2 linked regions of the Halohasta litchfieldiae genome follow. Each later gene encodes a partner of the first gene's protein in a complex. Links are inferred from orthologs where the notes say so. Each region holds a gene or a part of one and is shown in the gene's direction. Other genes may lie near its edges.

What was found.
Region 2: the proteins of rnhB (region 1) and HALTADL_RS08340 are in contact, whole or in part, in a crystal structure (PDB 3P83), measured with the Archaeoglobus fulgidus proteins. The link is inferred for Halohasta litchfieldiae from one-to-one orthologs. Residues at the interface, in WP_010878125.1 of Archaeoglobus fulgidus: Ala74, Ile178, Ala179, Ile183, Arg190, Ser195, Asn196, Leu197, Arg198, Gln199, Lys200, Thr201, Leu202, Asp203, Phe205; in WP_010877842.1 of Archaeoglobus fulgidus: Val39, Ala42, Asn43, Val44, Ala45, Met46, Leu125, Asp168, Ser194, Asn218, Tyr219, Pro220, Ile237, Leu238, Ala239, Pro240, Arg241, Ile242, Glu243, Ser244.

Annotation. Positions count from the first base shown.
Region 1 is NZ_CP024845.1:765,143-768,330, forward strand. The notes cover bases 173-3,037. They hold rnhB (ribonuclease HII), read left to right. Parts: upstream 173-1,207; coding sequence 1,208-1,867; downstream 1,868-3,037. Other genes in these bases: HALTADL_RS03830 (tRNA pseudouridine(54/55) synthase Pus10), read left to right, coding at 173-1,204; HALTADL_RS03840 (hypothetical protein), read right to left, coding at 1,884-2,174; HALTADL_RS03845 (preprotein translocase subunit SecD), read right to left, coding at 2,279-3,037. In the rest of the region: more of HALTADL_RS03830, read left to right, coding at 1-172; more of HALTADL_RS03845, read right to left, coding at 3,038-3,188. UniProt on the Methanocaldococcus jannaschii protein: Endonuclease that specifically degrades the RNA of RNA-DNA hybrids.
Region 2 is NZ_CP024845.1:1,651,879-1,654,964, forward strand. Bases 101-2,863 are described here. They hold HALTADL_RS08340 (DNA polymerase sliding clamp), read left to right. Parts: upstream 101-991; coding sequence 992-1,735; downstream 1,736-2,863. Other genes in these bases: HALTADL_RS08335 (phosphoglucomutase/phosphomannomutase family protein), read left to right, coding at 101-895; HALTADL_RS08345 (hypothetical protein), read left to right, coding at 1,869-2,114; HALTADL_RS08350 (DUF1328 domain-containing protein), read left to right, coding at 2,115-2,321; HALTADL_RS08355 (DUF7474 family protein), read right to left, coding at 2,343-2,863. Outside these bases: more of HALTADL_RS08335, read left to right, coding at 1-100; more of HALTADL_RS08355, read right to left, coding at 2,864-2,945; HALTADL_RS08360 (DNA primase large subunit PriL), read left to right, coding at 3,044-3,086.

The DNA of each region.
Region 1 (3,188 bases):
CGACCGGAGTTTCGGCCTCTCGAACGTCGACCGCGGCCGAAGCCTCCGAATCTCGCTTGCGCTCGATGACGACGAACCCTACGAATCAGTCGACCCCGTCGATTGTTGGGTGTGTGAGGGCGAGTGCGGCCGGTTCGACGAATGGGCCGAGCGCGCGGTCGACGCAGTTGGTGACCCCGAGTTTTCGACCTACCAAGTCGGCACGAAAACCCCGCCGCTGATCGAAGAAAACGACGAACTGCTCCGGATGGACGCCGGACTCGACGCCGACCGCGGCGAACTATTCAAATCCAATTTTAACCGCGAGGTCGGCAAGCGAATCGGCCAGCTTACTGATACCGAGGTCGAGTTCGGTCGACCGGACGTCCAGATCACCCTCGACATCGAAAACGACCGTGTCGAAACCAAAATCAATTCCGCCTTTATATACGGCCGCTACCGCAAACTGGAGCGGGATATTCCTCAGACCGAGTGGCCCTGCCGGGAGTGTCACGGGAGCGGCAGACAGGGCAAGCGCACCTGTGACCACTGCGACGGCGAGGGGTATCTCTACCCCGAGAGCGTTGAACAGCTATCTGCGCCCATCGTGATGGACGTGATGGACGGCACCGAGGCCACCTTCCACGGGGCGGGTCGAGAGGACGTCGACGCCCGCATGCTGGGCACTGGTCGACCGTTCGTGATCGAAGTTGAAGAGCCATACCGCCGGACTGTCGACACCGAACGACTGGAGGGCGATATCAATGCCTTCGCCGAGGGAAAAGTCGAAGTCGAAGGCTTGCGGCTGGCGAGCTACGAGATGGTCGAACGCGTCAAGGGACTCGACGCCTCGAAAACCTATCGCGCAGCCGTAGAGTTTGAGGAGGATGTGACCGAGAGCGACCTGCAGGCGGCCATCGAGGAACTCGATGGGTCGACTATCGAGCAGTACACGCCCGAGCGCGTCGACCACCGCCGCGCAGGCCTGACTCGTGTTCGAGAGGTCTATTCAGCCAGTGCTGAATTTGAGGACCTTACTCACGCCACAGTCGAGATCCACGGCGAGGGTGGCCTGTATATCAAGGAACTCATCTCGGGCGACAACGACCGCACCGAGCCAAGCCTTGCGGGACTGCTGGGTATTCCAGCAGTCGTCACGGCTCTTGATGTGACGGCTGTCGAAGGCATCGACGAACCGTTCGAGGACGAGGATTTCTTTTTATAAGCAATGACCGAGTTCCGGATCGGCGTCGACGAGGCGGGCAAAGGCCCCGTGTTGGGACCGATGGTCGCGGCCGCAGTCCGTGCGGCACCGAGCGATCTCCCCGACGGACTCGCGGATTCCAAACGCCTCACCGCCACAAAACGGGAGTCGCTGGCCGAGCGGCTTCGAGCCACTGAGGACGTCGACATCGGAATTGGCGTCATCACGGTTGCGGAGATCGACGATCCGGAGAGCGATATGAACAGTCTCACCGTTGCTGCGCAGGTTCGGGCGATTGCGGCAATCGCACAAAGTGACGACAACGCCATCGTCGACGCCGGCGACGTCTCGGAATCACGCTTTGCCCGCCGGGTCACGGAGGGCGTTGCTGGAGAGGGGATCGAGATCGAACTGACTGCCGAGCATGGAGCCGACGACAGCTACCAGTTGGCCGCAGCCGCAAGTGTGATCGCAAAAGTCGACCGTGATAGCCGCATCGCCACGATTGGGGCCGAGTACGCCCAGCCGGTCGGCAGTGGCTATCCCAGCGATTCGACCACGCGAGACTTTTTGGCGGGCTATGTCGACCACCATGGAGAGCTTCCGGCCTGCGCTCGGCGGTCGTGGTCGACGTGTGAAGACGTGCTCGCCGCGGCTGAACAGGCCGCACTCGGCGATTTCTGAATTTGGGCCGGTTCTCTTAGTCGACCTTTTGACGCGCTGTGTCAGCGGCGTCGGTTTCGGTCGGCTCGTCGGGTTTGGGGAGTCGACGGATCGTAACGAACCCGACCAGCATCGCCGCAATCCCGAGGACGACCAAGAGGGAGGCGGACTCGCCCGTGTTGTTTCCGGCCGCCAACAGCAGTGCCAGCGCGCCGACAGCGACAGCACACACCCCGAAGACGGCCTTCGAGAGTGCTGCCGCCAGTTGTCCGACCGCCCGTCGAACGCTGCTCGTGGCAGCGTCGTCTGCCCGTGAGTCGGATGCCATCTGTCTCCCCTTTTATTACCAGATACAAAACTCATCGGTTCGGTCAGACGACCGTCAGACAGCGTCGACAACTGACAACAAAAATAGCCGAGTGAACAGCCCGCTTAGCGGTCGGTCATCAGATACCGCAGGATGTCACCGTAGGCCGGGCGGGTGATCAGCACCCCGACGAGCACGCCGAGGATCGTGAAGATCGCAAACCCACGGAGATCACCGAGCGACAGCACTGCCAGCGGTGACATCGCAAGGATCGTCGTTGCGGCGGCGACACCGATCACCCAGAAGGCGCGTTTGAACCGCGAATCGAAGACCTTCTGACTGGAGACATCGCCCTCCGCCATCACCTCGTCGGCGATGATGATCAGGTCGTCGACACCCGTACCGATCACCGCAATGAAACCAGCGATCACTGCTAGATCCAGTGGATAGCCCAGATAGGCCGCAAAGCCGAGCAGGATCACCACCTCCGAGAAGGCAGTGACGATCATCGGCAGGGCGACTTTCGGCTCGCGGTAGCGCAGGAAGACGACTCCTGCGACCGCCAACACCGAGAGGATCCCGACAATAAGCGAGTTGGCCCGGAAGTTCTCACCCTGTGTCGGCGAGATGAACGAGGTCGTCCCGCCGTCGATATCGAGGTTGGCCGGGAGCGCACCGGCACGCAGGTTGATCGCCACGCGCTGGGCCTCCTCGAAGGAGGTCGTCGTCAGGATGAAGCTCGAATCCTTCGCCCACTCGCCGTTTGCGATGCTCTGTGCGAGGCTGGGGTCCATCCCGAAGGCGTTGACGACCTCATCGTCGACGACCAACAGGAGACATGGCTCGGTCGACTCGGGGTTCTGGTTGTATGTGCACCGAGAGCCGCCCTCTCCTGCAAGCCCGGTTTCGACGGCCGTCTGCCGGAACTGGTCGGCGGAGCTCTGGCGCACCGTTACCGGCACGTGTGGCCCGCGTCGGTCGTCTTGGGTTGCAGTACTGACACTCTGGAAGTCATCACCCGTGAGCACGGCCCGC
Region 2 (3,086 bases), 890 kb from region 1 along the record:
CGACCTCGTCGGCGAGGATCTGTCGGATCTCACCATCGTCTACGACGCGATCTACGGCAGCGGTCAGGGTGTCACCGACGCGTTGCTCGAATCGGCCGGTGCGGAGGTTATCAGAAACCGCTGTGAGCGGGACCCGACGTTCGGCGGCGGCTCGCCCGAACCGAGTCCGAGCAACCTCCAAGAACTCGCCGACGCAGTCGACGAACACGACGCGGATATCGGGATCGCCAACGATGGCGACTCCGACCGGATCGCCATCTGCACCCCCGAACGTGGCTATCTCGACGAGAACCTCTTCTTTGCAGCCGTCTACGACTACCTGCTCGAATCCGACTCCGGTCCCGCCGTGCGGTCGGTCTCGACCACCTTCCTCATCGACCGGATCGCCGAGGCAAACGGCGAAGAGGTCGTCGAGGTGCCGGTCGGCTTCAAATGGATCGGCAAAGCGATGGGCGAAACCGACGCCCTCATCGGCGGCGAAGAGTCCGGCGGCTTCTCTATCCGTGGTCACATCCGCGAGAAAGACGGTGTGCTGATGGCGTTGCTGGCTGGCGCGGTGACCGCGGCCAAACCACTCGACGAGCGCGTCGACAAACTCCTCGACGAACACGGCGAGATCCACGCCAGCAAACGCAGCGTGGCCTGTCCCGATGACCAGAAGGAACGCGTGCTGTCGGACCTCTCGGATCACATCCCCGAGTCAGTCGCTGGCTCGGCGGTCGCCAACACGGTGACTCTCGATGGGTTCAAACTCCTGCTTGAGGACGGCTCGTGGCTCCTCATTCGACCCAGTGGGACCGAACCCAAACTGCGGGTTTACGGCGAGGCCGGAAGTCCCGAGCGACTCGAAACGCTGCTCGATGCGGGCGTCGACCTCGTCGAACCACTCGTATAGAGACCGAGGGAGACCACTGCAGAATGGACCGTCCTGTTCGATTGAAACTACCGAACCGGATGCCTTTTTATCGGGGGATTCCGTAGAACGAGTTATATGTTCAAGGCCATCGTGAGTGCCGATACGCTCACAGACGCGCTCGATTCAGTGAGCGTGCTGGTAGACGAGTGTAAGATCCGCCTCAACGAGGAAGAGTTCTCTATTCGTGCGGTCGACCCCGCCAACGTCGGTATGGTCGACCTCTCGCTGGACGCGGCGGCGTTCGAATCCTACGAGGCCGACGGCGGCGTCATCGGCGTCAATCTCGGTCGACTCGAAGACATCGCCGGGATGGCAAACAGCGGCGACCTCATCCGGCTCGAACTCAACGAGGAGACCCGCAAGCTCCACATCCAGATCGACGGCCTCTCCTACACGCTGGCGCTGATCGACCCCGACTCGATCCGCCAAGAGCCCGACATTCCGGATCTCGACCTCCCCGCACAGGTCGTTCTCGAAGGCAGCCAGCTCAACCGCGGGATCACGGCCGCCGACATGGTGAGCGACCACATCTCGCTGCGCGTCGACGAAAGCGAGGAGGCCTTCTATATCGAGGCCGAGGGCGATACCGACGACGTCGACCTCAAACTCACAAACGAGGATCTGATCGATCTCCGCGCGGGGGCGGCCAACTCGCTGTTCTCGCTGGACTACCTGAAGGATATGAATAAGGCGATTCCGAAAGCCACCGAAGTGACCGTGGACCTCGGCGAGGAGTTCCCTGTCAAACTCCACTACGAGTTCGCCGAAGGACTGGGCCACGTCACCTACATGCTCGCGCCGCGCATCCAGAGCGACTAGGCACGCAGTTTTCAGCCTCGTTTTAGGAACCAAGTGACACCTATCCGTACCGATTCTGGAGATAGTCGACTTTTATAACCGATCAGTAGCTCCGAAATCACGCCTTTAAGTGTGGCAGTGGTAGCGATAGGGTGTGGCAACGACACTAACCGACGCTGACGAATCGAAACCGGTCACAAACGCCAGCGGCGAACGTGTAGGCCGCGTTGTCGCCGTCAGGGATAACGCAGCCCATGTCGACCCCGACCCCGGACTCACCGAGGAGTTCCTGTCGATGCTCGGCTGGGCCGAACCCGATGAACACAGCGATACCTACGCCCTCAACTCGGAGGCGGTCGCAGCAATCACCGACGACGAGATTCGGCTCAAGGAGTTCTGAATGCTCAACGCAGTCGGTTTCGCAGTCGACAGCTTCGGGGCGACACCGATCCAGAGTGGGTTTCTCCGATATGCGCTGGTGTTTTTCGTCCTCGCCATCGTCGCCGGAGTCGTCGGCTTCCGTAACGTAGCCGGGGTTTCGATGGAGATCGCCAGAATCTTCGTGCTCATCTTCATCGTGTTGGCCGTTCTTAGTCTCCTCCTGTGAGCGACCGCTAGTAGCCACCGACTACCGGTGGCGGTCGATCACGGCTTTGGCCTCATTGCCGGCCTGTTTCCAGCCGTAGCCCGCATCGTAGACGTGGCGCTTGCTCTCGACGAGCGTCTCGGGCGAGGACTCCTCGAAGCCGCCGCGGTCCCACGTCCCCGACTCCCGGAGCCACTCACAGACGTTGGCCTTGGTTTCGGCCCACGAGAGGTCGACCATCTCGTACCACGCGATCATCGCAAACACCGCGTGGTCGTGACAGCCCGGAATCGAGCCGTACTCGTAGATAGTCCGCATCGGTTCGATGGTCGGCTCCGAGACGAGTTCCTTGTACTCTGCCGCAGTCAGCAGTCGCAGGGTTCCGTCGTCATCCTGTTCGACCCGGCTAATCGCTTTAAGCGTCTCAAGGGCAGCTTTGTGGAGTTCGCCCCACTCGCCGTGGATCGACTCACGAAGCGTCGACTCAGTGAGCGTGTCGTCGGGACCAGTGGCCGACAACACCGCCAGACAGTCGGTGTAGGCTTTCTCGATGGTGGGCCAGGCCATCCCCTCGAACCGGCAGTCGAGCTCGTGGAGGCTGTTTGTCGTCCGGCAGTCCGGGCAGGGGTAGCTGAAACGCGGCACTACCGGTGACTCAGTCGCCACCCCATTATAGCTTCCGTGGTTTCGGTGCCGGTCGACCGTCGGGCTTATTCATTCTGCAATGAAAGTCGGCGGTAATCATGTCGACCCCGCTCTACGCCCGGTATCCGTTTCTCGATGCGG